DNA from 3 places in the Weizmannia sp. FSL W8-1119 genome. Region 3 is predicted to be linked to each of the others. Evidence: predicted binding sites of a transcription regulator. Region 3 holds the regulator's gene; each other region holds the start of a gene.
What was found. Region 3 encodes Rex, which represses fermentation and respiration genes when NADH is low (regulators of the CRP and FNR family bind a similar motif). Its sites were predicted from a motif close to TTGTGAAATATTTCACAA; they were not measured.

Region 1 (10,091 bases), 2.3 Mb from region 3:
CTTTGAATGGCGGAATATTGAAACGTTTATGATTTATTTTATCACACTTTTTTAAAGCGTGCACCGTTTCCGGCTCAACAGGAAGGGGCGGGAAAGATTACACACGTAAATTCTTGAAATGGCAACCGGCAAACGCCGCGCTCCCGCGTCCTTTTGGGGGGGATTTTCATCCGAATTTTTCATTGCGAGATTGCGGCATGAAAAGCGGAATCGCGCCGGCCGTATTATTTTTTCGCATCAAAATAAGCCTCCCTCATGCAGGAAGGCTTTATGCTCTATTAAACGATGACCGGCGGTTTGCGCACGAGGCTCATAATGCCTGCAATCAGGTAAAGCAGCGCCGGGAGCACCCCGAATCCGACGGTGAAAAAGAACACAAGCACTGCGCCGATAATAAGCAAAATGCCTGACAGCTTCGGACTTTTGTTATTCCTCAGTTGAACAGCGGCGAAAATGCCGACCGCCGTTCCGATGGCAAGCACCACAGCAATTCCCCAGCCGAGTGCCTGGATCGTATGAAGGGCTGTTTGAAAATCGGTTTCCGGGATGGAGGCATCCGTTTTCATCCGGGCTTCCATTTGGTTGATACCTTCGCTTTTCATGGCTACTGTACCGAAGAAGACAAGAATTGCGGCAAGTCCGTTTAGCACCGCGCCAATGACGCTCAGTATAATTTCAGCAGTTCGTTTCATTTATACCACCCCTTTCTTTCTTGTCTATAAAACCCATTCCCTTCCATAAATACGAAAAAAACAAAAAAAGGATTCGGAAATTAGAAATTTTATGTTGCCGCATTCAAGCAGTGTTACAATAAAACTATGAGAACGGGGGTGTTTGGCAATGCAAATTTATACAAGCAAAGAAATTAAGGAAGCCGATGCAACGGCAGCTTCTTTCGGCATGGATACGTTTACGCTGATGGAAAATGCCGGAAGCGGCCTGTACCGGGCACTTGCGCCGCTCCTTTCCAAACGCGACACGATTGCGGTGCTATCCGGCAAGGGGAATAACGGCGGGGACGGAATCGTGCTTGCCCGCTATTTAAAACTGAACGGATACAAAGCGGATTTGATCTTTCCTTTAGGTCCGCCGCAAACGAAAGAGGCCGCGCAGCATTTTTCCTATTTTCAATCGTGCGGCTTTGAAGCAGCCCCTTTTGACCGTGAGAAACAGTATGACTGGATCGCAGACGGGCTACTTGGCGTAGGTACCAGGCTGCCGCTCAGGGATGATCTTGCAGAAATAACCGATTGGATCAATACCCGGAAAGCAAAAGTGGCCGCCATTGACGTACCGACGGGAGTGGCGGGGGATACGGGTGATGCCGATCCGCATACCGTACACGCGGATTATACGTTTTCTCTCCATGGATTGAAACCGTCCAGCCTGTTATTCCCTTCTTCCGCTTATTTTGGCGAAACAAAGGCTGTCGAAATCGGCCTGCCGCATACATCAAAATGGAAAATTTGGTCGGAAGAAGATGTCATCCGTTCGCTTCCCGAAAGAAGCGGAAATGTCCATAAAGGCACGTTCGGGACCGGGCTTTTGGTTGCCGGAAGTGACGATATGCCGGGCAGCGCGGCGTTGGCTGCGATCGGCGCGATGCGGATGGGGATCGGGAAACTCTCCGTTTTTACGGAAAGCGGTGCTCGGAATGTGATTGCCACACTCGTTCCTGAAGCCACTTATTTAAAAAGGGATTTTTCAAAGCGGCTGAACGATTTGGGGCAGAAGTTTGCCGGGGTGGCCATCGGTCCCGGGATTGAACCGGATAAGCAGCTGGAGTCTTTCATTCATGGCGTTTTAAAAGAACCGCTTCCTGTTGTCCTCGATGCGGGTGCATTACATAAAAGGGCATACCCGAAACGCACGGCTCCGGTCGTTTTAACGCCGCATCCGGGGGAATTTTCAAGGATGGCGGGCATTCCGGCCGGGCAAATGGCATCGGACAGGATCAGGCTTGCTTCCGCTTATGCGCAGGAACACGGGGTCACCGTCGTTTTAAAAGGGCAGTACACGGTGATGGCTTTTCCGGATGGCAGCGGCTATGTAAATGCAACCGGCAACAGCAGCCTGGCAAAAGGCGGAAGCGGCGATACATTAACCGGCATGCTCTTGGCAAATATATGCACGTATGCTAATATCAAGGAAGCGGTTGCCAATGCCGTTTATATTCACGGGGCATGCGCCGACTTGTGGATCCGGGAAAACGGGTCCTCTACACTCACTGCCCATGAATTTTCCCGGCTGCTTCCAAAAGTGATGCACCAATTGGAAACGGCCGCGAAAGATGCATGTGAAGCGCCGGGTTTAGGAGAACGGTGACCGTTTTATAAAGAGGTGACAAATGATGCAAAAAATCAAGAAGGCGATTATCCCGGCAGCGGGGCTTGGAACACGTTTCCTGCCGGCGACGAAGGCAATGCCGAAAGAAATGCTTCCGATTGTCGATAAGCCGACAATCCAATATATTGTGGAAGAGGCCATTGATTCCGGCATTGAAGATATCATCATCGTAACCGGGAAAGGGAAACGGGCGATTGAAGACCATTTTGACCATGCATTTGAGCTTGAGGACAATTTGATCGCAAAGAAAAAATTTGATCTGCTTGAAAAAGTGCGCCAGCCTGCAGAAGTGGATATCCATTATATCCGGCAAAAGGAACCAAAAGGATTGGGCCACGCGATTTGGTGTGCGCGCAAATTTATCGGAAATGAACCGTTTGCCGTGCTCCTTGGAGATGACATCATCCAGGCTGAACCGCCTTGCCTGAAACAAATGATCGATGTTTATGAACAGGTCCATTCCAGCGTGATTGCCGTCATGGAAGTCGCGCGTGAGGAAACAAACCGTTACGGGATTATTGACCCGCTCGATCAAAAAGGAAGAATTTATGATGTGAAAGGCTTTGTAGAAAAGCCGAAAGTGGAGGAAGCGCCGTCAAATGTCGCCATTATCGGGCGGTATATTTTAACACCGGAGATTTTTGATTTCCTTTCATTGCAAAAGACCGGTTCAGGCGGAGAAATCCAGCTGACCGATGCCATTGAACAATTGAATGAAATCCAAAAAGTGTATGCCTATGCTTATGAAGGGAAACGCTACGATGTCGGCGAAAAGTTCGGGTTTATCAAATCGACGATTGAAATGGCGCTTTCCCGGGAAGATCTGCGCGATGATTTGCTCCGGTATCTGGAAGATTTGCAATGGAGAATACAAAACGACCGGATCTGAAGCTGCCGGGTCTGCCGGTAAAAACGCCTGTTTCGTGAAATGTGCGAACGCAGGCGTTTTTTATCGGACCTGTGTGAAGGGGGTGCGGGATACAATCTGAAGCTCCGGCTGCTTTGATGCAAAAAACAAACCCTGTCCATTGGCAAAAATCACACGGCCGGATGAAAAAAGATGTAAGATAGTAGCGAAAGCAAGGAAAGGATGGCACATTTTGAAAAAAGATGACCAAAGATTTAAACAGGCGCATAAGGAAGCATGGATCGGCGTCGGGCTTGTGCTGTTCAATTTTCTCTGGTGGTACGGTTTTGCTTACGGCTTAGGTACACGGCCGGCCAAACAGTACCATTATATATTTGGCATGCCGTCATGGTTTTTTTACAGCTGCATTGCCGGCTATATTGTCGTGACGGCGCTTGTCATCTTCATTGTGAAGTTCTTTTTCAAAGATATTCCTTTCGATGATGAAGAGGGGGACAAGCCATGAACTGGCCGGTACTGGCACCACTGCTCATTTTTTTGCTTATTATTTTTGCCGTTGGTTTTTGGGCCAATCAATATGTGATCAAAACGCAATCTTTTGTACATGAATATTTTCTTGGGAAACGGCAGCTCGGCGGCTTTATCCTTGCGATGACAATGGTGGCGACATACGGGAGCGCCAGCAGCTTTATCGGCGGCCCGGGCGTGGCGTACACGCAGGGGCTTGGCTGGGTGCTCCTTTCCATGGCGCAGCTTTCAACCGGTTATTTTGTCCTGATGGTACTCGGGAAAAAATTTGCGATTATGGCACGCAAATATGATGCGGTGACGCTGATTGACTTTTTAAAAGGCCGCTATCAAAGTGATACCGTCGTCATTTTGGCGGCAGCAAGCATTATTATTTTTCTGTTTTCATCCATGACGGCACAGTGGATCGGCGGGGCACGCCTTGTTGAATCGCTGACCGGCCTGCCGTATACGGCGTCGCTCCTGATTTTTGCCGCTTCTGTTACGCTGTTTGTCGTAGTCGGGGGATTTCGCGCAGTGGCGGTGACAGATGCGGTCCAGGGGACGGTCATGTTTCTCGGCACGCTTATTTTACTAGTGGCAACCATTAAAGCGGGCGGCGGGATGGAACATATTATGCACAATCTTGCTGTGCAGGACCCGGACCTGATTACGCCGTTCGGGCATGGGCACAGCCTGGCCCCTGCCTATGTATCGTCGTTTTGGATTTTGGTCGGGATCGGTGTCGTCGGCCTGCCGCAAATTACGGTCCGGGCGATGTCTTATAAAGATTCCCGGGCGATGCACAGGGCGATCATCATCGGTACCATTGTCATTGGTTTTATTATGTTCGGCATGCATTTTATCGGCGTGATGGCACGCGCTGTCATACCAGGTGTGGAAGTGCCGGATACGGTTATGCCGCTATTAACGATGAAAGTGCTGCCGCCAGTGCCGGCCGGTATTGTGCTCGCTGCCCCGATGGCCGCGATTATGTCCACCGTTGATGCGCTGCTTATTCTCGTCGGTTCTGCGCTCGTCAAAGACCTTTATTTGAATTATGTGAAGCCGGACGCATCCGAAAAACAGATGAAAGCAGCGAGTTTCGGCGTGACCGCAGCGGTTGCCGCCGTTGTCGTGCTGTTGTCGCTCAGCCCGCCGAAATTGATTATATGGCTCAACTTGTTTTCCTTTGGCGGCCTGGAATCCGTATTTATATGGCCGGTTATTTTCGGCCTGTACTGGAAAAAAGGAAACAAGTACGGCGCGGTTTGTTCCATGATACTCGGTATGGGCTCGTACATTTTGCTGGACCGCCTGCACCCAAACCCGTTCGGATTGCATACAGTTGTGCTTCCGGTTCTTATTTCATGCGCCGGGTTTATTGCGGCGAGCCTCCTCTTCGGGCGCAAAAGGGCTGCCATTCGGGCCGGGTCCGAGTAATCTGGCGCCCCAAATTGAAATTTTGGCTAAAAATGCGCGGTGCCCGGGGAAAGCCTGCAAAATAAGAATCAATCGGACCGGGACGAGTCATCCTCCCGGCCCCTGATTGAAAGACAGCCTCGAAAATTTTGCCGAAAAAGCGAAGCTGCCCGCAAATCATTTGGTGTAAATCCGCAAAAAATGGCCAAAATTTTCCCCGGGATAAATGCACGGCAGATTGGGAGCGTTTCAAAATGGGGTAGCCAATTATGGTTGGAACCGAAGCTTTCGCTGTTCTTCTGCCTGAAGCAGGTTCATGATGGCTGGAATTTAAGGCTGCGAAAAAATTTTTCGTTGCATCTCTCCCGGAATTGTGGTAATATAATGATTGTCATCTGCGGGACATTAGCTCAGTTGGAAGAGCAGCTGACTCTTAATCAGCGGGTCGTGGGTTCGAGCCCCTCATGTCCCATCACGAAGCAATATGATGCACAAATGTGACATTATATTGCTTTTTTTATTTTTATAAAGTTTTTTAGGCGGATAAATCGGCTAAAAAATAACAAGCGGACATATTCAGGCATACTATATTGTGGTATAATAAAATAGTTGCAAGTTTCGCAGCTATTTATGAATCGAAGAAAAAAGGAGATGATAACTGATGGATTCTGACGCGCATCCGAGGTCGTGCATGAAACATAAGCAAAAGGAAGTCTTCATACTGGCCTCGACCATCCCTACAGGTTATCAGTCTCTGGAAGAGTAAAGTATGCTTGAGCTTCCTCAAAAGTGAAGAGGAGGTGGCCTGCATGTTAAATATGTATTTAACGGACGAAAACGGCAAACTGAAGGAAACAGAAACTTTATCAAAAGGATGCTGGGTGAACCTGGTGAACCCGACAGAGGAAGAAATCAACCAGGTTGTCCAGCAAACGAATATACCGGCCGATTTTATTAAAGACCCGCTGGATGTCGATGAACGCTCCCGTATTGAAAAAGAAGACGATGATATTTTAATCATTGTCGGCCTTCCCGTTAAGGTAAAGGACGATGTGGACTCCGCGCTGTATGATACGATTCCGCTCGGAATTATCGTCACGCCTTTTTATTTCATCACGGTCTGCCTGCAGGATAATCCGATTATCGGAAAGTTTATCCACAGACGGGTGCGCGGGTTTTACACCTACATGAAAACCAGATTTACCCTTCAAATTCTATATGAAGTTGCAAGTTATTATTTAAACTATTTGAAATATATCGACCGCAGATCAAGCCTGATCGAACGCGAATTGCACGAATCGATGCGAAACGAGGAACTGTTCGAACTGCTGAGACTTGAAAAGACACTCGTGTATTTTACGACCTCATTAAAAGCCAATAAAATCGTCATGGAAAAAATGACACGGCAGCATTTCCTAAAAGTATATGAAGATGACATGGACTTACTGGATGACGTCATGATTGAAGTCAAACAGGCAATCGAAATGTGTGAAATCCACAGCAATATTTTAAGTGGTATGATGGATGCCTATGCTTCTGTCATTTCCAATAACGTGAACAGCGTGATGAAATTTTTGACGACGGTCACGATTATCCTTTCCCTGCCAACGGTGGTATCCAGCTTTTTCGGAATGAATCTTCACGGCCTGCCGTGGCAATCAAGCCCCCATGGTTTTTGGCTGGCGTTTTTGGTCTCTCTGGTTCTTTCCAGTGTCACAGCCCTCATTTTTTGGAAAAAAAGATATTTCTAACATACCCGGGAGATGGATTTGCATAAAATTCATCTCCTTTTCTGTTTTTTTCTTGTGAATGTGCAGGTTTCACAAACGAGAAGCGGTTTTTTTACGGCAATTTCTATACTGAATTCTGCATAAATATGCAAATATAAAATGGAAGCACTTACAATGTAAAAAGGCGGGAAAAACTTATTTTAATTGAATCACGGCTGGAAAGCAATATTTGAAAGAAAAAAGTTTATAAATGATTTATTCATTTGTCACCAATCTGACACAGCCATAGCATGTGAAATCGCATATAATAGAGCCATAAAGAAAAGAAATATTGAAAAACAGCAGAAAATCATGTGAAATTATTCACAAACTTTATTTTTTACCCTTTATGTGAAATTCTTCACAAAATCACCAGAATGGGGGCCACGATCATGGCAATTGATGAAAAAGTTGTTGGCAAATCCGCACAAATGACGGAAATGGTAAATTCCCTCGTCGTCAAAGGCCAAAAAGCACTGCGTGAATTTATGGAACTGGATCAGGCGCAAGTGGACAATATCGTAAAACAAATGGCGCTTGCAGGGTTGGAACAGCATATGGTGCTCGCCAAAATGGCCGTGGAAGAAACAGGGCGCGGCGTATATGAAGACAAAATGACAAAAAACTTGTTTGCAACAGAATACATCTATCACAACATTAAATATAACAAAACAGTCGGCATCATTGACGAAAACAATAATGAAGGGATTGTTAAATTTGCGGAACCGGTCGGCGTGATTGCCGGGGTCACTCCTGTAACGAACCCGACATCAACCACGATGTTTAAAGCATTAATTGCCATTAAAACACGCAACCCAATTATTTTCGCGTTCCATCCGTCCGCACAAAAATGCAGCAGTCATGCCGCAAAAGTGATGCTTGACGCTGCTGTGAAAGCCGGCGCCCCGGAAAACTGCATCCAATGGATCGAAAAACCGGCCATTGAAGCGACACAGCAATTGATGAAACATGCGGGTATTTCGCTGATTCTTGCCACGGGCGGTTCCGGCATGGTAAAGTCCGCCTATTCGAGCGGGAAACCTGCGCTTGGCGTCGGGCCGGGAAACGTCCCTTGCTATATTGAAAAATCTGCTGATATCAAACGCGCCGTCAATGACCTGATTTTGTCCAAAACGTTTGACAACGGCATGATCTGTGCGTCGGAACAGGCTGTCATTATCGACAAAGAAATTTATGACAATGTGAAAAACGAATTGATTGCAAATCACTGCTACTTCCTGAATGAAGCGGAAAAGAAAAAAGTTGAGAAAACCGTCATCAATGAAAAGACGCAATCCGTCAACAGCGCCATTGTCGGCAAACCGGCCTATGAAATTGCAAAAATGGCAGGCGTGGACGTCCCGGAAGATACCAAAATTTTAATTGCTGAACTTACAGGCGTCGGCCCGGACTATCCACTTTCCAGAGAAAAATTGAGCCCGGTTTTGGCCTGCTACAAAGCCAGCAGCACAAAACAAGGTTTCGAATTTGCAGAAGCCATGCTCGAATTCGGCGGACTCGGCCACTCGGCTGTGATCCATTCGACAAATGATGAAGTCATTGAACAATACGGCTTAAAAATGAAAGCCGGCCGGATCATTGTCAACTCCCCGTCTTCGCAAGGGGCAATCGGCGACATTTACAATGCCTACATGCCTTCTTTGACGCTCGGTTGCGGCACGTTCGGCGGCAACTCAGTGTCCACAAACGTCGGTGTCATTAATTTGTACAATGTAAAAACAATGGCGAAACGGAGAGTCAATATGCAATGGTTTAAAATTCCACCGCGCGTGTATTTTGAAAAGAACTCGGTCCAATACCTGGAAAAAATGCCGGATATCTCAAGTGCCTTTATTGTCACCGATCCGGATATGGTCCGGCTCGGATTTGTTGAGAAAGTGCTATACTACTTGCGGAAACGCCCGGACTATGTCCACTGTGAAATTTTCTCTGAAGTCGAACCGGATCCGTCCATTGAAACGGTACGGAAAGGCGCCGAAGCAATGGCAAGCTTCCAGCCGGACGTCATTATCGCGCTTGGCGGCGGGTCGGCCATGGACGCTGCAAAGGGCATGTGGCTGTTCTATGAGCATCCGGAAGTTGATTTCAACGAATTGAAGCAAAAATTTATGGATATCCGGAAACGGGTTGCCAAATTCCCGAAACTGGGTGAAAAAGCGCAGCTGGTCTGCATTCCGACCACATCGGGCACCGGTTCTGAAGTGACTTCTTTCGCCGTCATTTCGGATAAAAAGAACAATACAAAATATCCGCTCGCAGACTACGAACTGACGCCGGATGTTGCGATCATTGACCCGCAGTTTGTCATGACCGTCCCGAAATCCGTAACAGCCGATACCGGGATGGACGTTTTGACCCATGCGATTGAAGCCTATGTTTCCAACATGGCCAATGACTATACGGACGGCCTGGCAATTAAGGCCATCCAGCTTGTTCACGAATACTTGCCGAAAGCATACGCAAATGGGAGCGATCAACTGGCACGCGAAAAGATGCACAATGCATCGACTTTGGCAGGGATGGCATTCTCGAATGCATTCCTTGGCATCAACCATTCGCTTGCCCATAAAATCGGCGCTGAATTCCATATTCCGCACGGGCGGGCCAACGCGATTCTCTTGCCGCATGTTATCCGCTATAATGCGCAAAGGCCGAAAAAATTTGCGGCATTCCCGAAATACGAACATTTCGTAGCGGATCAGCGCTACGCGGAAATTGCGCGTATTCTCGGGCTGCCGGCAAGCACGACAGAAGAAGGCGTCGAAAGCCTTTGCCAGGAAATTATCCGGATGTGCAAACTGTTCAATATGCCGCTTAGCCTGAAAGCAGCCGGCGTGAACCGGGCGGACTTTGAAAAACGGGTTGCCGTTATTGCAGACCGCGCATTTGAAGACCAATGCACGCCTGCAAACCCGAAATTGCCGCTTGTCAGCGAATTGGAAGACATTTTACGCAAAGCTTTTGAAGGCGTTGAAGAAAAATAAACGATTTTTTAAGAGCCCGGATGTGAACCGGGCTCTTTTCTTTTCCGGCCGGGGTAGTGTATGATAAAAGGACTGGAAAAGGAAGGTCAGGGAAAAACAATGGAACCTACATTCATTCATCATTTACAGCCTTTTTTACAACAGGCATGGAAAAATTCAACGTTTGAACATTCT
Region 2 (10,091 bases), 2.6 Mb from region 3:
AACAAGCCAGGTTTCACAATTCGTCACGCAGGCAAAAGACAACGAACACGGTTTTATTGGTTTTATTTCCGGTATTATTCCGGAAAGCATCGCCGGGGCTTTTGTCAAGGGAGACCTTTTGCCAATATTATTCTTTGCGGTACTGTTCGGGGTCGCTGCCGCATCCCTCGGGGAGAGGGCAAAACCGGTTATCCGCTTTTTTGAAGACATAACGGAAATCTTCTTTAAAATTGTCGGCATTGTCATGAAAGTGTCGCCGATCGCTGCATTCGGGGCAATGGCCTATACAGTCGGCCAGTTTGGCGCAAGCTCGCTGATCAATCTCGGCGAATTAATGGGATCCGTCTACCTGACGATGATCATTTTTATCGTGCTTGTCCTCGGCGGGATTGCGAAAGCGTTTGGGTTTAATATTTTCAAATTCATCGCTTATATAAAGGAAGAACTTTTACTCGTGCTCGGGACTTCTTCATCGGAATCGGCGATGCCTTCCCTGATGAGAAAACTCGAAAAATTCGGCTGCTCAAAATCCGTTGTCGGCCTTGTCGTTCCAACCGGCTACTCGTTTAACCTGGACGGCACCGCCATCTACTTGTCAATGGCTTCCATTTTCATTGCGCAGGCGTACAATGTGCACCTGACGATCGGGCACCAAATCATGCTGCTGCTGATTTTAATGCTGACATCAAAAGGGGCGGCGGGCGTGACCGGTTCCGGTTTCATTACCCTTGCTGCGACTTTGTCTGCGTTCCCGGTTATCCCGGTTGCGGGGATCGCACTGTTGATCGGCGTGGACCGGTTCATGTCCGAATCGCGCGCGCTCACAAACATTATTGGAAATGCCGTCGCGACGGTCGTCATCTCCAAAACAGAGAAAGAATTTGACAAAAAGGAAGCACCGGAAACGGTTGCCCATCCTACAGAATCGATTCCTTCTTAATAAGAGGCGCTCCGATTGGGGCCCTCTTCTTTTTTTAACGGCTTTCCGAAAGAAGTCGCCCATCCTCAAGGAATGTGAAGGTGCGAATAGCACCAATGAGTAGGTGGGAGATGAATTTCGGTTGGCTTTAGCCAAAGTTATTTTTCCAATCCTTTTCTCAACAATTCTAAGATTGCGGCTGTTCTAGTTGGAATCCCATTTTCTTTTTGATATTGCTCCAATTTTTCTAATATCGTCTTAGGCATACGAATTTCTACACGTTCTTTCTCTTCTCTCATGATGATCACCTCATATTGATTATACGGATTTTTTACGATATAATCAATATATACGAAATTTTTCCGCACAAAGTGTTGATAAGTGGAGGGTAGTTCACCATTGGCTTTGGGCAGTGTGCTTATTTTTGTGTACAATAGAGTGTGTTGAAGGGATTTGTCCTGCAGGCCGCCTGCAGCTGCGTAATGAGGAAAGGAGTGAGCGCTTTGGGAAACCTGCGTAAAATGCCGCTTTTTAAAGGACTCCGGGATGCGGATCTGGCTGTGATCGCAGAAATATCCGTTAAAAAGCATGCCGAAAAGGGTGCGCATATTTTTTTCCAGGGGGACCCGCAGGAGGCCGTTTATTTTATTGAAAGCGGGGAAGTGAAAATTTACCGCACCGATGCGAACGGCAAAGAGCAAGTTGTCACACTGCTTCGCGATGGCGACATGTTCCCGCATGTTGGTTTTTTCCGTAAAATAAGCTACCCGGCGAATGCGATGGCGGTTGTAGACACGAATCTCGTTGCGATCCGGATTACTGATTTTGAAAACGTGTTGCTCAACAATCCGCAGCTGACCATGACTCTATACGGTGTGATGAGTGATGAAATCCTTGACTTGCAGGACCGCCTCGAAGCCCAGATTTTAAACAACGCTTACGAGCAAGTGGTCAAACTTTTTCTGCGCCTCGCCCGTACACATGGCGTTCAGGAAAAAGACGGGCTGGTCCTCGTGAAAACCCCGCTCAACAACTCAGACCTCGCCAACATGATCGGCGTCACCCGCGAAACGGTCAGCCGCACGATCCGCCAGCTTAAAGAAAAAAACCTCATTCTCCCGCAGGAAAAAGGCACATACTTCATTCACCAGGAAAAACTGACAGAGGAACTGCTTGGGGTATAAAGAACTCTCCCGCCGGTAAGAATTAAAGCAAAGAAAGACATGGGAGCAAAACGTCCTTCATCCGGGGTGATGAAGGACAAAAGACTGGCACCTGTGCAACGGAATGTCCTTCATCGAGGGTATGAAAGACAAAAGAGAGTCGCCCAGGCAGCGAAATGTCCTTCATCGAGGTGATGAAAGACAAAAGAGGGTTGCCAGGGCAGCGAAATGTCTTTCATCGGGGTGATGAAAGACAAAAGAAACGCCCGTAAGCAGTGAAACGTCTTTCATCGAGGGTATGAAAGACAAAAGAAGGGCACCTGTGCAACGAAATGTCCTTCATCGAAAGTATGAAAGACAAAAGAAACGCCCGTAAGCAGTGAAACGTCCTTCATCAAGATAATGAAGGACAAAAGGGGAACGAATGCGCAACGAGTTGTTCTTCCCCGAGGCTAGAAAAGAAAAATGAAATGCAAAACCGCCCCTTTTTAAAAGGCTGTCCTCTCAGGCAGCCTTTTAAAAGTCAAACGGCTTCTTCGAGCAACCGCTTGAATAGAATATTATTTTCCAGGTGAATGTGCTGGAATGTATCATTTTCAAAATTTTCAAGGCGTTGGTACACGAGCTGGAATGTACGGCATGCTCCTTCCGGCAATGTATAGTCATTTGTAATTTCGCGGAGCTGGTGCAAAATTTCTCCGACAGCGGCATGTTCCGTTTCAAGATCGGCCAAACCGGCTGTCGCGGCTTTCAGGTTAGCGGCAGATGGATGGCTTTCGTACGCACGAATGGCCGGAAATTGTTCAGCATCTTCTTTTTCAGTATGCGCCAGCAGTTCTGCTCTTAATTGGTTAAACAGTTCATGCACTTCGATGAGATGCGGGTGGTTGCCACCGTGGACGCGCATCACTTTTGTCACATACGGGCTCAAGTTTGGCAGTTCCTCGCGCAAAAACGCATGGTGGGTGGCCTGAATGTGGTTGGCAATTTCCGTATAGCCCGCTTCATTCCAAGTTTTCCCAACGGCTTTTCCGGCATATTGGCCATAAAGATTGCAAATGGCATCAACCAGTTCATCTGCTGACAGGTTGCGCTTTTCCGCTGCTTCTTTCACAGACACATTGCCGCCGCAACAAAAATCGATACGGTTTGCTTTAAACAGATCCGCCGCTTTTGGAAATAAAGTTACAATTTCCCCGACAGTCTGGTTTGTTGTAAAACGTTCCATCGAATTCACTCCTCCATTTCATTGCTGTCTTCATCATAAACCATCAGCACCCGCTTATTTGTGATGCACATCACAAAAATTGAGACAAGTTCTTATTTAGAAAAAAAGCACCCCCAAAATATCCGGGATGTTTTGGCCATAAGAAGCATGATCTGACCAAAGAAAAAAGCGCCAATTTAAATTGGCGCTTCCGCAATTATTCTGCTTTGCTTGCTTCTAATTCCACCGTAAATTTGATTTCATCGCCAACGAGGACACCGCCTGTTTCAAGGGCTGCATTCCAAGTAAGGCCGTAGTTGCTCCGTTTTACGGTCCCTTCTGCACTAAAGCCGGCGGTTTCTGCACCGCTCATCGGGTTTTTCGAAATCCCTTCAAATGTGACTTTAAATGTTTCTTCTTTTGTCACGCCACGGATCGTCAAATCACCGGTGACGTTATATTCATTGTTTCCTGCCTTTGTAACCGACTTGGAGACAAATGTAATTTTCGGATATTGTTCGACATCTAAGAAATCTGCAGAACGAAGATGATTATCGCGGTCATCATTTTTCGTGCTAATGCTGCTGGCATCAATAATAAAAGAAATGTTTGCATCCGTTAAATCCTGGGGATCGGCTTCGAGTTCGACTTCAAAATTTTGAAAAGACCCTTTTACTTTTGAAATCATCATATGTTTTACTGTAAAATCAATGGTGCTGTGTGCATAGTCAACTGCCCATTTTGTTTTTGCCATCATGAATTCCTCCTGTTTTTAAAACTTACTTTTCGTAACTTAGTTTAATATTGTAAGTGAAAAAAGTCAAGAAAACCGAACCTATTTTTTAAAGTGGGTCGGTTTTCTGAATCAGCAGCAGGCAGAAACCTGCATGTTAACGGTGTTTGCGGGAACCAATCCGGGCATGCCGTAAGTTGCGCAAAAGCTGCTAAAGCCCGCAGCAATGTGTGCCAAACTAAGCTGCTAAAGCCCGCAGCAATGTGTGCCAAACTAAGCTGCTAAAGCCTTAGGCCAGATTCGGCAGGCGGAGCAATGCCGTGCAACATGCAGATGTCATTCTGCAAACGGGAACCAGCCCGGAGTTGAGGTGATCATCTTCCACAGCGGTTCCGGAATAACGAGCCGTTCGCGGTCGTCTTTTTGTAACGCGGTTTGAATCGCATCCTTTTGTCCGGCTTTGATTTTTTCCACCCAATGCGGTTCCATGACAAGCTCACGGCCGAGGGCAATAAGTGGCACGCCGGTTTCCATTGCTTTCAAAACCTCGTCTCCTGTGTGCAGGGAACCGACGCCGATCAAAGGCACGCGGCCTGCAGTATGTTCCACGATCTGTTCCATGCGCGGACGGCCGGGTTCACCGCCGCGGCGGGCTTTAGACCAGAAATGCTGCAGGGAAATATGCACGTAGTCGAGCTCTTTTTCCATCAGCGCATCCAACAGCGCGAACGTGTCATCCATCGTAATTCCCGGTTCGTACGGTTCTTCCGGGGACAAGCGGTATCCGACTAAAAACGGCCGGTCTGCATATTCCGCCACCGCTTTTTTCACAGCATCAACGACAGCAAGCGGGAATGCAAGCCGTTTTTCTAGGCTGCCGCCCCACTCGTCTTCACGCCGGTTCGTATACGGGGAGAAAAATTGCTGAATCAGATAACCGTTTGCACCGTGAATTTCAACGCCGTCAAAACCGGCTTCGATCACGCGGCGTGTTGCTTCGCCGAATGCCTTCACAATTTCAGCGGTTTCTTCTCCTGTCAACGCGCGCGCATGGACGCTGCCGTCTGACGAATCTGTTTCACTCGCGCTCACAACATCCCCGCCGGGCACGAGTTCAGCCGGGCATTCGCGGCCGCCATGGTGGATTTGCACAACCGCTTTTGCGCCGTTTTGCTGAATCGTTTGTGCCAGTTTTTTCATGCTCTCAACCATTTCATCTGTATGCGCGCCGGGTTGCCCGGTAAACGCTTTTCCGTTTTCCGTAACATTGGCACATGCCGTCACGACCATCCCCGGCCCTTTGGCACGTTCCGCGTAATAACGCAGCTCAGCATCGGAAATCGTGCCGTCATCATTCGAGGAATAATGGGTCATCGGCGCCATCACGATGCGGTTTTCCGCCCTGACGCCGCTTTTAAACGTAATGGGTTCAAACAGTTTATCGTATTTGCTCATGGTAGTGCTCCTTTCCTGTTTGCTTTCGCTTTTTTATTATGTTCCAATTTGCAAAAAAACGAAAACGAAAAGCACCGATTCAACCATGCAGGCATATCATATAGGAAAGTATTTTTTACATCATGAATTGGGAGACGTGAATGATGAGTGATGTCCTTTTACTGCTTCAAATGGTGGCAAAAAGGTTGAGTGTCCTTTCGTTGATTACAGCGGTATTGCTGTTGTTGTCCCATTTATGGCTGTACGCTGTATTTGCGTTCATCATAATGGGCGGCCTGATTTGCGTTGACCGGATCATCAGTGAAAAAGGCCATTCACGGGCAGCGGAAAACCAGCGCTATTATACTTTGATCGTTGTGACAGATGAAGAGTGGTATGAAGAAGAGCATGTGCCGTTTCTTGAAATGGATCATGTCTCCTTGGAGCTACATTATCAATATGAAGATATCCGCCGCATCAATCCGTTGATCCAGCTGCAGGCGTTTCCCGGATTTGTTCTCGTCGAAACGGATGATACAAAAAGAATAGAGGAATCGTTGCAAAACCCGGCGCTCGTTACGGGAAACTATGCGGAAGTTATCCGTTTTCTGAAACAGGAAACCACGGCGGAAAACTGATGGCTTGCAATGGGATACGGCAGGCAGCGGAACATAAATGAACTTTTTAAGAAAAATCGGAAAGGCTTCCTCTCACGAACATTTCCTGTGTTAAAATGTAAAAAAAGTACGTTCAAGGGGAGCATTTTCAATGGTGTTTCGAAAAAGGGAAAAGTTAGCAGAAGATTTGTATTCCAATAGCGGCGTCCTGTTGCTGCGAAAAGGGACGTTTCTTACAGAAAGGCTTGCTGCCATTTTAAATAAATATGAAGTCATCCGCGATCCGGAACTGGACGGCAGGCGTATTGCCACCGAAGTTCCCGGGATCTTCCATGACTTATTATATGAGAATATTTACCATGAAATGGAAGAGCTCCAGCGCGTCATTCAAATGAAAACAACCCTTTATGATGCAGAAGTGGAGAGTATGGAAAGAAATTTTCGCAAGCTTTACAAAGAAGTGTTTGCCACCCGGACGTCTATTTTGGAACTAATGGAGCATTTCTCCGCTGACGAATATTTGTTCAAACACTGTATCCATGTCGGGCTGATCGCTGCCAATATCGGGAAAATTTTGAAGCTGCATCCTGAAAAGCAAAGCCTGCTGGCGCAAATGGGGCTTTTCCACGATATTGGCAAGTTCACCATTGACCCGCAAATTCTCAATAAACCGGGAAGGCTAACAGACGAAGAGTTTGCCTTGATCAAGAAGCATCCGGAAGCGGGTTACCGGCTGCTTGAGAAAACATCGCTTGACCCGATGATTTTAAAAGGGGTCCTGATGCACCATGAACGGCTGGACGGCTCAGGCTACCCGGATGGCAGGAAAACCATTCCTTTTCTTGTCGGAATTTTATCGGTGGCAGATACGTTTGACGCCATTTGCTCCAACCGCGCATACCGCAGGAGGCAGCCGGTGTTTTTTGCGATTGACGAATTAATGGCAGATGCTGATGCCGGCCGGCTCGATCGGGAAATTGTCCTCCCGTTTGCCAACTTCCTGATGGAAAATTACCGGAAACAACCGATTACACTCCGTAACGGGATAAAAGGGAGCATTATCCGGATCCATCCGCTTCATCCAAATCAGCCTGTCCTTAAAGTTGAAGGTTACCCGGTTTTAAACCTGATGGAACAAAAGCTGACCTTGTTTCAAATTGCTAATCCCTATTAACCGGGGATCTTTTGTATGAAATGTAAAAAAAACGACTTGAAAGACAAAGCGTGCCTTTTTGGGGCCGGAAAGGCGGACAGGAGCAGTACGGCCGCCCGGATATTTCAACAAAAATAGAAGGTTTGCAAAGTATGGCAGATATTCATTCCAAAGCAAGCCGGGCATTGACTTGTCCTGCCCGGTTTTGGTATAGTATTTCTATTCAAATAGCGACGATGAAGGATCAATAGTAGCCGGAACTTTTCCTTTTCAAGCGAGCCGGGGGCGGTGGAAGCCCGGCAAGGAACCCGGTGAAACGGCAGTCCGGAGTTTTTTCATGGAAAGTGGGTGCGGAAATTCTGCATCAACTGGGGTGGAACCGCGGGAATTCAAGCTCTCGTCCCCAGGCTGTTGCCTGGAGCCGGGAGCTTTTTATATGGAAAACATTCCCGTCCCCAGGGGAAACCATTTCAATGAAAAAAGGAGAGATGACAATGAGCGTCACGATGGATCAAATCGTCTCGCACGCGAAACACCGCGGGTTTATTTTCCCGGGTTCGGAAATTTACGGAGGACTTGCCAACACTTGGGATTACGGCCCGCTCGGCGTCGAATTCAAAAACAACGTCAAAAAAGCCTGGTGGAAAAAATTCATCCAGGAGTCGCCGTACAATGTCGGCCTCGATGCTGCGATCCTGATGAACCCGCGCACATGGGAAGCAAGCGGCCACCTCGGCAATTTTAATGACCCGATGATCGACTGCAAACATTGTAAAGCCCGGCACCGTGCCGACAAGCTGATCGAAAATGCCCTGCATGAAAAAGGGATCGACATGATTGTCGACGGCCTGCCGTTTGAAAAAATGGAAGAGCTGATCAAAACGCATGACATCGCCTGCCCGGATTGCGGCAGCAAAGACTGGACCGGCATCCGCCAGTTTAATCTGATGTTCAAAACATACCAGGGCGTAACCGAAGACAGCACGAATGAACTGTATTTGCGCCCGGAAACCGCACAAGGCATTTTTGTCAATTTTAAAAATGTACAACGGACAATGCGTAAAAAATTGCCGTTCGGGATTGCCCAAATCGGAAAAAGTTTCCGGAACGAAATCACCCCGGGGAACTTCATTTTCCGTACGCGCGAATTCGAGCAGATGGAACTTGAATTTTTCTGCAGGCCGGGCGAAGAGCTCAAATGGTTTGACTACTGGAAACAGTATGCGCGCGAATTTTTGCTGAATCTCGGCATGAGGGAAGAAAACTTGCGGCTGCGCGACCATGAAAAAGAAGAACTATCCCACTACTCGAACGCGACCACCGACTTTGAATACAACTTCCCGTTCGGCTGGGGCGAACTGTGGGGCATAGCCTCCCGTACTGATTACGACCTGAAACGCCATATGGAATATTCCGGCGAGGATTTCACTTATCTTGACCAGGAAACGAATGAACGCTTTGTTCCGTACTGCATTGAGCCGTCGCTCGGGGCGGACCGTGTAGCGCTGGCATTTCTGATTGACTCTTATGCAGAAGAGACACTTGAAGACGGCACAAGCCGCACGGTCATGCACCTGCACCCTGCCCTTGCGCCATACAAAGCCGCGGTTTTGCCGCTGTCGAAAAAATTATCGGATGAAGCACGCGACATTTTTGCGGATTTGTCGAAAACGTTTATGGTTGACTTTGACGAAACCGGGTCGATCGGCAAGCGATACCGCCGCCAGGACGAAATCGGCACGCCGTTTTGCATCACATACGACTTCGATTCGCGCGACGACCATATGGTGACCGTCCGCGACCGTGACACAATGGAGCAAACCCGTGTGCCAATCACGGAACTTAAAGCCTTTTTGGAAGAAAAAATTAAGTTTTAAAAAAAAGCCCGCAGCTTGCGGGTTTTTTTCTTTGGTGGTGCGCCAGGTCAGCCATAAGCAAATCTATCCTGATCGTAATGGATTTTGGCGTTTGGAACGCCTAATTAGACCATAATTAGACATTTTTAACGGGTTTTACGCTTGGATTTGTCCAATTAGAACGCCTAACTAGACATTTTCAACGGGTTTTCGCCTAATTTGTCTAATTGGATGCGGCGTGTTTTGTCCTTTTGACAGGTTCAAAGGGACATTTCATTCCCGGATGCGGCATGTTTTGTCCTTTTGACAGGTTCAAAAGGACATTTCGGGCCCGGATGCAGCTCGTTTTGTCTTTTTGACGGCTTCAAAAGGACATTTCGGGCCCGAATGCAACTCCTTTTGTCCTTTTGACAGGTTCAAAGGGACATTTCATTCCCGGATGCGGCATGTTTTGTCCTTTTGACAGGATCAAAAGGACATTTCGTTACCTGATGCCGCTCGTTTTGTCTTTTTGACGGCTTCAAAAGGACATTTCGGGCCCGAATGGAGCTCCTTTTGTCCTTTTGACAGGTTCAAAGGGACATTTCATTCCCGGATGCGGCGTGTTTTGTCCTTTTGACAGGTTCAAAGGGACATTTCATTCCCGGATGCGGCATGTTTTGTCCTTTTGACAGGTTCAAAAGGACATTTCGGGCCCGGATGCAGCTCGTTTTGTCTTTTTGACGGCTTCAAAAGGACATTTCGGGCCCGGATGCAACTCCTTTTGTCCTTTTGACAGGTTCAAAAGGACATTTCGTTACCTGATGCAGCTCGTTTTGTCTTTTTGACGGCTTCAAAAGGACATTTTGGGCCCGGATGCAATTCCTTTTGTCCTTTTGACAGGTTCAAAAGGACATTTCATTCCCGGATGCGGCACGTTTTGTCCTTTTGACAGGTTCAAAAGGACATTTCGGGCCCGAATGGAGCTCCTAATTAGACAATTCCACCGGGTTCGCGCCTCTTTTGGTCT
Region 3 (10,091 bases):
GATGAGCAAGAGGGCATTGGAGGAACTTTTAAAATATAAAGAAGCGAATCTGTTTTTGCGCGGGATTATCCCTTTGCTCGGGTTTCCTTCCGCAAAAGTGTATTACGACCGGAAAGAGCGGATGGCCGGGGAATCAAAATATCCGTTAAAGAAAATGCTCGCTTTTGCCCTGGATGGCATTACGTCTTTCAGCATAACCCCGGTCCGTTTTGTGACGGCCCTCGGGTTTATCACGTTTATTTTAAGTGCTTTTGTCGGCCTTTATGCCCTTATAGAGGAACTTGCCGGCCATACCGTCTCCGGCTGGGCTTCCCTGATCATCTCGATCTGGCTCCTTGGCGGCCTGGAGTTGATGGCGGTAGGGCTGATCGGGGAATACATCGGCAAAATTTTTAAAGAAGTCAAAAGGCGCCCGCGCTATACTATTGAAACGAATTTATATAAAGACGGGAAATCTTCTTTCGCCTTAAGCCAAAACAGTGATACAATGAAAACTTGAAAACACAACTTACGAAAGGTTTGCTGGACCCATGCTCAAACAATATGCCGCTTTTCTTAAGTTTTGCATTGTCGGCGCCGGAAATACGCTTGTTGATTTTCTCGTATTTTTTCTGCTCACATCATTCCATGTGCCTTATCTTGTTGCACAGGCCTGCTCTTATACGGCCGGCATGGCAAACAGTTATTTGCTGAACCGGTTCTGGACGTTTCAAGTAAGAAAAAAAGCAACATGGGGCGAGGCTTCACGGTTTATTGCCGTCAATTTAATCGTCTATGCGCTGACTTCCCTTCTGCTTTTCCTCTTTCACCAGCAGTGGGGCTGGCCGCTTTTATATGCGAAGATCATCGCCACACTGGCAGGGATGGCCGTCAATTTTCTTGGCACAAGGCTCTGGGTATTCCGTGAACACGCGGAATAACCGGGCCGGCATGCCTAAGCCTTCGTTTTCCTGTAAACCCGCCCAGACCCTTCATTCCGCGGCCGCCACGCTCACGTTTGCCGCTTGCCTCTCCCCCCCATCATCACGGCTTACGGGTATGCCTCCATTTCGCAATCACTTTACACACGGTTTATACACTCCCTTCATTCCGCGATCACCACGCTTACATCTTATGCCGCTTTCTTTTCGGCTCTTGATAGGCCAACATCCTATCCGCATGCAAACATTCGCAAAAAGGGTATAAAAAAAGAGGCGCCCGGTCACTTCACGGGAGCCTCTTTGAAAACAGATGGTCTAAAACATGAACCGAAACATGGACATGGTACAAGGATTGAACGTCTGTAAAGGTTGTTATACCAGCATTTTCAGGCGCTTATTACATCATGCCGCCCATACCGCCCATGTCAGGTGCGCCGCCTGCAGGTGCCGGCGGTTCAGGTTTGTCGGCAACAACCGCTTCTGTTGTAAGCAGCATTGCAGCAACAGATGCAGCATTTTGAAGAGCGGAACGGGTTACTTTCGTCGGGTCCACGATACCCGCTTCAATCATGTTGACCCATTCGCCATTGGCTGCATTGTAACCAATGCCGACTTTTTCTTTTTTCAGGCGTTCCACAATGACCGAACCTTCAAGGCCGGCATTTTCCGCGATTTGGCGTACAGGTTCTTCCAAAGCGCGTGCAACGATATTGATGCCTGTTTTAACGTCGCCTTCTGCCTCAATGGAAGCGACTTTCTTGATGACATTGATAAGCGCCGTGCCACCACCTGCTACAATGCCTTCCTCAACAGCAGCACGCGTAGAGTTCAAAGCATCTTCAATACGCAGTTTGCGTTCTTTCAATTCGGTTTCTGTCGCAGCACCGACTTTGATGACTGCTACGCCGCCAGCCAGTTTTGCAAGGCGTTCTTGTAATTTTTCGCGGTCAAATTCGGAAGTTGTTTCTTCCAATTGCATGCGGATTTGGTTTACACGTGCAGAAATTGCAGCAGAGTCGCCTGCCCCTTCCACGATTGTCGTTGTTTCTTTTGTAACAACCACTTTTCCGGCACGGCCGAGCTGGTCAATTGTTGCAGATTTTAAATCAAGACCGAGTTCTTCTGTGATCACTTCGCCGCCTGTCAGGGTTGCAATATCTTCGAGCATCGCTTTGCGGCGGTCACCGAAGCCAGGCGCTTTCACCGCAACTGCATTGAATGTGCCACGCAGTTTGTTGACAACGAGTGTTGCAAGAGCTTCCCCTTCAACATCTTCCGCAATCAGCAACAGCGGTTTGCCTTGTTGGACAACTTGTTCGAGAACAGGGAGGATTTCCTGGATATTGGAAATCTTCTTGTCTGTAATTAAGATATAAGGGTTATCCAGAACAGCTTCCATTTTGTCGGAATCCGTTACCATGTAAGGCGATGCATAGCCACGGTCAAACTGCATCCCTTCCACAACGTCCAATTCCGTTGAGAAGCCTTTTGATTCTTCAATGGTAATGACGCCGTCGTTGCCCACGCGTTCCATTGCTTCAGCGATCAATTCGCCAACTTCTTCGTCAGCAGAGGAAATTGCAGCAACTTGGGCGATGGAAGCTTTGCCTTCGATTGGTTTCGAAATGGCTTTTAATTCTTCAACAGCAGCCGCAACCGCTTTTTCAATCCCTTTGCGGATGCCAACCGGGTTTGCGCCTGCTGTTACGTTTTTCAGGCCTTCACGGATCATTGCCTGGGCCAGAACGGTCGCAGTGGTTGTACCGTCACCAGCTACATCGTTCGTTTTGCTGGCCACTTCGGAGACAAGTTTGGCGCCCATGTTTTCAAACGCGTCTTCGAGTTCAATTTCTTTTGCGATCGTGACACCGTCATTTGTAATCAGCGGAGAACCGAATTTCTTTTCCAGAACGACGTTGCGTCCTTTCGGGCCCAATGTCACTTTTACAGCATCTGCCAGTTTATCCACACCACGAAGCATACCGCGGCGGGCTTCTTCGCCGAATTTAATTTCTTTTGCCATTTATAAAACCTCCTCATGTCATATCGTTATTTCTATGTTTCAACAAGCCAGGCTTATTCCACAACCGCCAGAATATCGCTTTCACGAAGGATTAAGTATTCTTTTCCGTCATATTTCACTTCAGTGCCGGCATATTTCGAGAAGATGATGCGGTCGCCTGCTGCTACATCGATGGCAACACGTTCACCGTTATCAAGGGTACGCCCGGAACCGACAGCCACTACTTTGCCTTCCTGCGGCTTTTCTTTTACCGTGTCAGGCAGGACAATACCGCTTGCTGTTTTTTCTTCCGATTCAACTAATTCAATGACAACGCGATCACCCAGTGGTTTTAACACGTGAAACAACCTCCTTAATTCGTATTATGTAAAATTTTGGCCAATATTAGCACTCACATAAGTTGAGTGCTAACACATTTATTATAATAAATAATTCCTTGCTTTTTTGCAAGTCTTCTCATCCAACTTTTTTTATTTTTTTCGGGTCCTGCACTCTTTAAAGAGCCCTGTCAAAGGATGCCGGTTGCGCGCCTCCGTTTCAGCCGCTTGCCCCTTTATAAGTATGCTCGATCACCATCCGGATATGCAACTGAAAAGACTGGCCCGGCGCACGGCATTTGAACCCCGCCCGGTTCAATAGTACAATGAACATATTGGACGAATTTGCGATCCTTTAAACTTTGAACTGGCAAGAAAGGAAAAGAGCGCGTGAAAAAAGAGTATGTGTATATTCTCGTGACGTACATCCTTATGCTGCTGTCCGGCGCCATCGGGTATCCGTTGCTCTACTATGCCGGGGTGAACGTTTTCCACGAACCGGCAGACAGCATGCGGACATTGACGCCCCCGCTTTGGACCGTCATCAGCTTTATCATCGGGCTGATCATCGTCCTGTATCTTTTAAGAAAAGCCGCAAAGAAAGAAACAGACCGGGCCGAACCGCTTCCGGCCGCGCCATCCGCCATATGGGCAATAAGCGGCGTCTTTCTTTGTTTCTTTGCCCAGACTGCAGCCGCTATCATTGAATCATTGTTCGGTGCCCCGGCTGCCTCCAACAATACGCAGCAAATCATGGCGCTGATTGAAAGATTTCCGCTTGTCATCCTCATCAGCTCGATCGCCGGGCCGATTCTCGAGGAAATCGTCTTTCGGAAAATCATTTTCGGCACGCTGCGCAGGCGCTTTTCTTTTCTTTTGTCCGGTATTGTCAGCTCGGTTATTTTTGGGCTCGCGCATACCGAACCGAGCCACTTGTTTTTATATTCCCTTTTAGGGCTGACGCTCGCTTATTTATATGAGAAAACAAACCGGATCACCGTTTCCATGTTTGCGCATGTTTCCATGAACACAATTGTGGTCGTTAGGCTGCTTTTGCACCCGTCCGTTCTGCAGACATCCGTACATGAAATTTACAGCTCAATTGGAGGACTTCTATGATGAGACCACTTTTTTCAGGAATTGTAAACTGCCTGCTCGGGGCCTTGTTCACTTATTTTGCCATTCAGCAGGTACAAGTGGGCGGCTGGGGCTTTTTTTCTTATTTACTGCTGTTGATTGCAACATTGGATCTGGGTTCCGGAATCAGGCTGATCTTTCTCCATTTCAAGCTGAAAAACTCAGTGAAAAAATAAAAGCCGTTTTTCCGGTTCCGTCCGGAAAACGGCTTTCTTATTCAGAAGGAATCGTCTGTTCATCCATTGGCATTTCTTTTGCCGCTTTTTGGGCATTGCGGTACGCCATTTTCGAAATCAGCGTGCTCGCTTCATACAGCAAAACGAGCGGGACAAAGGTAATCAGCTGCGAAAACACGTCCGGCGGGGTAATGATGCCGGCTGCTGCAATCAGAGCAAGATACGCATATTTTCTTGCCTTTTTCAACAGCCTCGGCGTAATGATGCCAAGCTGGGTCAGAAACAGGACCACGACCGGCATTTGGAACACAAAGCCAAACGGAAGCGTGATTTCCAGCAGAAACTGAATATATTCCCTGATCCCGATCACCGCACGAATGCCCATTTCATTTGACAAGCCCATCATAAACTTCACCATCAGCGGACAAAGCACGAAATAGGAAAAAGAAACGCCGGCTATAAAAAGCAGGATGGAAACAGGAATGTAACTTAATGTCAGTTTCTTTTCTTTCTCATACAGCCCCGGGCTTATAAACGCCCAAAGCTGGTACAAAATCACCGGCAGGGTCAACAGGCATGCGATCACAACCGAAACTTCCATAAAAACCTTAATGGGATCGGTTACCCTGAAGGCATTCATCGTGAACATGCCGGCATTTTCGGCGTGCTGCAAATAACGTATAACAGGCTTTGCGGTAAAAAAGCCAACAACCAGGGCGAACAGAAAGAAAATGAGAACGGTGATTAACCGCTTTCTCAATTCCTGGATATGTCCGGTAACCGGCATTTTTTTCGCATTCATCGCCGTTCTCCTTTAAGTGCCGGCGTGGAATCCGCCCTTTTCCCTTTGCACGCCAGAGCCAAACCCGGCCATTTCCATTTGCGCCTGCATTCCGTTTTCAAACGGGCCACCCCCTGTACCCATTATGATAACGGAAAAAAAGCTTTTTGGCTATGGCTTCGCAACCGGCTCTTTTGTTTCTTTCAAATTTTCTTCATCATTTGAATAATGTTTTAAAAAGTAGATCAGTGCCTGCAGTTCCACGGCCAGGTCAATATGATGGACACGGATATCCGGCGGCACGTTCAGCCGGGCAGGCGTAAAGTTTAAAACGCCTTTTACATTCGTACTGGCAAGCTCGTCTGTCACCGCCTGCGCACTGGAAGCGGGGACCGTTAGAATCACGACCGTTACATCTTCCGCGCAAAGCCGTTCTCTTAATTCGTCCATGCTGTAAACAGGCACATTGCCAACATGGCTCCCCACCTTCCCGGGGTCATTGTCAAATGCCATAACAATCCGCGCGCTGTTATTCTTCGAAAAATTGTAATTCAAAAGGGCTGTACCGAGGTTCCCCACGCCAATCAGCGCTACATTTGTGATCTCATCCTGGTTCAGCGTCTTGCCGAAGAAAGACAATAAATATTTTACATTATAACCATAACCTTTTTTCCCAAGTGCCCCGAAGTAGGAAAAATCCCTGCGTATCGTGGCGGAGTCGACTTTCACCGCTTCACTCAGTTCCGCCGATGATACCCTTTGCTTGCCGAGTGTATATAAATTTCTCAGGTACCGGTAATATAATGGAAGCCGTTTTGCGGTGGCTTGCGGTATTTTTACTGATTCATCCTTCATGTGAAATCCCCCAAGTTGAAAGCTTAAATTTTTCGTGCTGCTGGTTCCAATCGTGCGTCCATTCCGGAATGGCAGCGCTGCCATTCCTCATTATAATATTACTCCTATCTGAACAAAGAAAAAATATGTTTTAAAAAATGCCTGCATGCGTCTTTTTCTCTCTCCAACTATGTTAAATATATCACAAATGAGCATTTTTTTCATGGGTTTTTACGGATTTATGTGAAAAGTTTTTTGACAAATTTCGATCACGCCGGTTGAGTTGCAGTTCGCCTTCCTGTACACTTACAATGATATAGAGGTGAACATAACGATGATGTTGCTGCAAGTTCAACAAGTCACAAAATATTATGGCGCTGAACTTATTTTATCGGATATAAAATTAGAAATCCAAACAAAAGACCGGATCGCTTTGGTCGGGAGAAACGGGGCCGGAAAATCGACCCTGCTGAAAATCATTGCCGGCCAGCTTTCTTATGACGAAGGTTCCATCATTGTGCCGAATGGTGTCGAAATCGGTTATCTTGCCCAAAATGCCGGGCTCGAATCAGATTTGTCCATTTGGGACGAAATGATGTCGGTTTTTAAAGATTTGCTGGATATGGAAAAACAGCTCCGCGAATATGAACAAAAAATGGCCGACCCCGCGATTTATAACCGCCGGGCGGAGTATGAAAAAGTGCTGCACGCTTATGATACTTTGCAGACACGCTTTAAAGATGGAGGCGGATATCAGATCGAAGCGGATATCCGGTCCGTTCTGCATGGCTTCCGTTTTGACCAGTACGACTACAGCACCCCGATCCGGACGTTAAGCGGCGGGCAAAAAACACGCCTTGCATTGGCGAAGTTGCTGCTCACAAAGCCGGATATCTTAATTTTGGATGAACCGACAAACCATCTCGATATAGAAACGCTCACCTGGCTGGAGCAGTATTTACAAGGCTATGAAGGCGCCATTCTGATCGTGTCCCACGACCGTTATTTTCTGGATAAAGTCGTCAACCAGGTCTATGAAATCTCAAGGCATTCCATCAAAAAATACCACGGCAACTACAGCCGGTACCTGGAACAAAAGGCCGCCCAGTACGAACGGGAAGTCAAGCAATATGAAAAGCAGCAGGAAGAAGTTGCGAAATTGCAAGCATTCATCCAGAAAAACATTGCCCGGGCCACCACGACAAAGCGGGCACAAAGCCGGCGGAAACAGCTGGAAAAAATGGAATTGATGGACAAGCCGCTTGGCGATGAAAAATCCGCCCGGTTTTCGTTTGAAATTGCCAAACAAAGCGGGAACGAAGTCCTTCATGTCCGGGATGCTGCCATCGGCTACGGTGGGGAGCCGGTTGCCAAAAACATCCATCTTTCAGTCAAAAAACAAGACAGCGTTGCCCTTGTCGGCCCGAACGGCATCGGCAAATCAACGCTTTTGAAGTCGATTATACGGAGAATCCCGCTGATATCCGGCACGATCGAATACGGCTCAGGCGTTATGACCGGCTATTACGATCAAGAACTGGCCGACCTATCTTCCAATAAAACGGTCCTCCGGGAATTATGGGATGCATACCCGCTGAAAACAGAAAAAGAAATCCGCACGGCACTCGGGAATTTTCTTTTTTCCGGCGATGACGTTTTAAAAACCGTCTCATCCTTAAGCGGCGGCGAAAAAGCCCGGCTTGCCCTCGCCAAATTGATGCTGGAAAAGGCGAACTTTCTGATTTTAGATGAACCGACAAACCATCTTGATTTGGACAGTAAAGAAGTGCTGGAAAATGCGCTAATTGATTACCCGGGAACCATTCTGTTCATTTCCCACGACCGCTATTTCATTAACCGGATCGCCACAAAAGTGGTGGAGCTCTCGCCGGAAGGCACCCGTGAATTTCTCGGTGACTATGATTATTATGTGCAAAAAAAAGAAGAAATGCTGGAAATTGCGCGCCTGGAAAACGCGAAACAAGAAAAGGTAAAAGCGGAACAGCCGGCGAAAAACAACTATCGGCAGGATAAAGAAGCAAAAAAACGCGAGCGGCAAAAAAAGCGGAGGATTGAAGAAATTGAAACTAGAATTGAAACGTTGGAAACAGAAATTCATGACAGGGAAGAAAAAATGGCCGACCCGGAAATCTTCCAGGACCATATTAAAATCCGCGAGCTGACAGAAGAACTGGAGCAGCGGAAAACGGAGCTGGACGCGCTGATGGAAGAGTGGGCCGAACTGGCGGAGTAATGTTGGACCTGTGCGGAAATGTTCTGCACAGGTTTTTATTTTTGGCATCGCGTGCCATGCACAGATTTATACACAGGCGATATTTTGATTTCTTGCTTTTTAAAACGTTTTTCCACAAAATCCACAATTATCAACAGATTTATTCACAATACCCACAACCTGTCCGGAAAAAAATTTAAAAGTTTTGCACAAGCCCAATCATTTATCAACAACTTTTCCACAGATTGTGCACAATTCCCCTGCATATCTCCAAAAAAACCGGTGTATGGGCGATTCCCATACACCGGTTTTTCACAACCCTTTTTAAAAGTTTTCAATGTCCAGCCCGGGATAAGCATTTAAATCAAGGGCGCTTCTTTTTCCCTTTTCAAAAAGCACCGTCCCGCATGCGGCAATCATCGCCGCATTGTCTGTGCATAACTGGACCGGCGGGATGCGCAAGTCCACTTCAGGAAGATCCCGGAATGCTTCTGAAAGGGCAGCGCGCAATCCTTTGTTCGCGGCAACACCGCCGGCGACCAGCACTTCTTTGACGCCGAACGTTTTTGCCGCCTCCACAGTTTTACCGACCAATACATCAATCACACTTTGCTGGAAGCTTGCAGCCATATCTTCAGGCCGAATGCTTTCCCCGCGCTGCGCGGCATTATGGAGGGTATTAATGACGGCTGATTTAAGCCCGCTGAAACTGAAATCATAAGTCCCTTCCAGCCAGGATCGCGGCAAATCAACATCCGGCTTTCCTTCATGGGCAAGCCGGTCAATCTGCGGACCGCCCGGATAAGGAAGGTTCAACGTCCGCGCCACTTTGTCATAAGCTTCCCCTGCCGCGTCATCTCTCGTTTCGCCGATTACTTCAAACTCGGCATGGCCCTTCATCAGCACAAGCTCCGTGTGCCCGCCTGAAACGACGAGCGCAAGCAGCGGAAATTTCATCTCATGCCCGATCCGGTTCGCATAAATATGGCCGGCAATATGGTGGACGCCGACAAGTGGAATCTGATGCGCAAAACTGAGCGCCTTTGCAGCATTGACGCCAACAAGCAGCGCACCCACAAGCCCGGGCCCTTCTGTCACGGCAATCGCATCCAGGTCTTTAAAAGCCGCGCCTGCCTGCTGCATCGCTTCCTCAATGACAATGGTAATCTGCTCGACATGGTGGCGGGATGCAAGCTCCGGCACCACCCCGCCGAACCGTTTGTGGCTTTCAATCTGGGAAGCGACCACATTGGAAACAATTTCCGTCCCGTTTTTAATGACAGCTGCAGCCGTTTCATCGCAGCTCGTTTCTATGCCTAATACCAACAAATCTTTTTCCATTTATAAATTCACCCACATCACAATTGCGTCTTCATAATTATCCGTGTAATAGCCTTTCCGGATGCCGCCTTCCCGAAATCCGAGCTTCCTGTATAAGGAGCGCGCAACTATATTGCTGACGCGCACCTCCAGGCTGAGCGTTTCGGCATGGTTCAATGCGGCATAAGCCATCACATTTTTTAACAGCGTCTCTCCCAGTTTCCGGCCCCGGTACTCCGGGAGCACCGCAAGATTGGTCACGTGCGCCTCATCGACAATGACCCACACGCCGCAATAACCGATGACCTTTTCATTCTCGACAAGCACAAGATACGTGGCAAAGTGATTGT

Region 1: adhE (bifunctional acetaldehyde-CoA/alcohol dehydrogenase) is a predicted target of Rex. The motif match lies at 7,262-7,279, and genes of this name have one in related genera.
Region 2: ric (iron-sulfur cluster repair di-iron protein) is a predicted target of Rex. The motif match lies at 3,369-3,386, and genes of this name have one in related genera.

What each region holds. Positions count from the first base shown of each region.
Region 1 is NZ_JBBOZL010000001.1:592,863-602,953, forward strand. Features, by position in the region: gene NSQ19_RS02775 (DUF4064 domain-containing protein) at 279-692, opposite strand; gene NSQ19_RS02780 (bifunctional ADP-dependent NAD(P)H-hydrate dehydratase/NAD(P)H-hydrate epimerase) at 841-2,325, shown strand; gene galU (UTP--glucose-1-phosphate uridylyltransferase GalU) at 2,348-3,235, shown strand; gene NSQ19_RS02790 (YhdT family protein) at 3,447-3,719, shown strand; gene panF (sodium/pantothenate symporter) at 3,716-5,164, shown strand; tRNA gene NSQ19_RS02800 (tRNA-Lys) at 5,543-5,615, shown strand; gene NSQ19_RS02805 (magnesium transporter CorA family protein) at 5,953-6,894, shown strand; gene adhE (bifunctional acetaldehyde-CoA/alcohol dehydrogenase) at 7,305-9,917, shown strand; gene NSQ19_RS02815 (DEAD/DEAH box helicase) at 10,017-10,091, shown strand, end outside.
Region 2 is NZ_JBBOZL010000001.1:315,211-325,301, forward strand. Features, by position in the region: gene dctA (C4-dicarboxylate transporter DctA) at 1-940, shown strand, start outside; gene NSQ19_RS01585 (ribbon-helix-helix protein, CopG family) at 1,078-1,218, opposite strand; gene NSQ19_RS01590 (Crp/Fnr family transcriptional regulator) at 1,423-2,103, shown strand; gene ric (iron-sulfur cluster repair di-iron protein) at 2,606-3,310, opposite strand; gene NSQ19_RS01600 (YceI family protein) at 3,507-4,043, opposite strand; gene NSQ19_RS01605 (NADH-dependent flavin oxidoreductase) at 4,359-5,477, opposite strand; gene NSQ19_RS01610 (hypothetical protein) at 5,621-6,094, shown strand; gene NSQ19_RS01615 (HD-GYP domain-containing protein) at 6,225-7,247, shown strand; gene NSQ19_RS01620 (glycine--tRNA ligase) at 7,721-9,103, shown strand.
Region 3 is NZ_JBBOZL010000001.1:2,905,184-2,915,274, forward strand. Features, by position in the region: gene NSQ19_RS14135 (glycosyltransferase family 2 protein) at 1-499, shown strand, start outside; gene NSQ19_RS14140 (GtrA family protein) at 531-920, shown strand; gene groL (chaperonin GroEL) at 1,318-2,943, opposite strand; gene groES (co-chaperone GroES) at 2,997-3,281, opposite strand; gene NSQ19_RS14155 (CPBP family intramembrane glutamic endopeptidase) at 3,651-4,379, shown strand; gene NSQ19_RS14160 (YdiK family protein) at 4,376-4,573, shown strand; gene tatC (twin-arginine translocase subunit TatC) at 4,611-5,375, opposite strand; gene NSQ19_RS14170 (redox-sensing transcriptional repressor Rex) at 5,526-6,209, opposite strand; gene NSQ19_RS14175 (ABC-F family ATP-binding cassette domain-containing protein) at 6,523-8,442, shown strand; gene tsaD (tRNA (adenosine(37)-N6)-threonylcarbamoyltransferase complex transferase subunit TsaD) at 8,746-9,762, opposite strand; gene rimI (ribosomal protein S18-alanine N-acetyltransferase) at 9,763-10,091, opposite strand, start outside.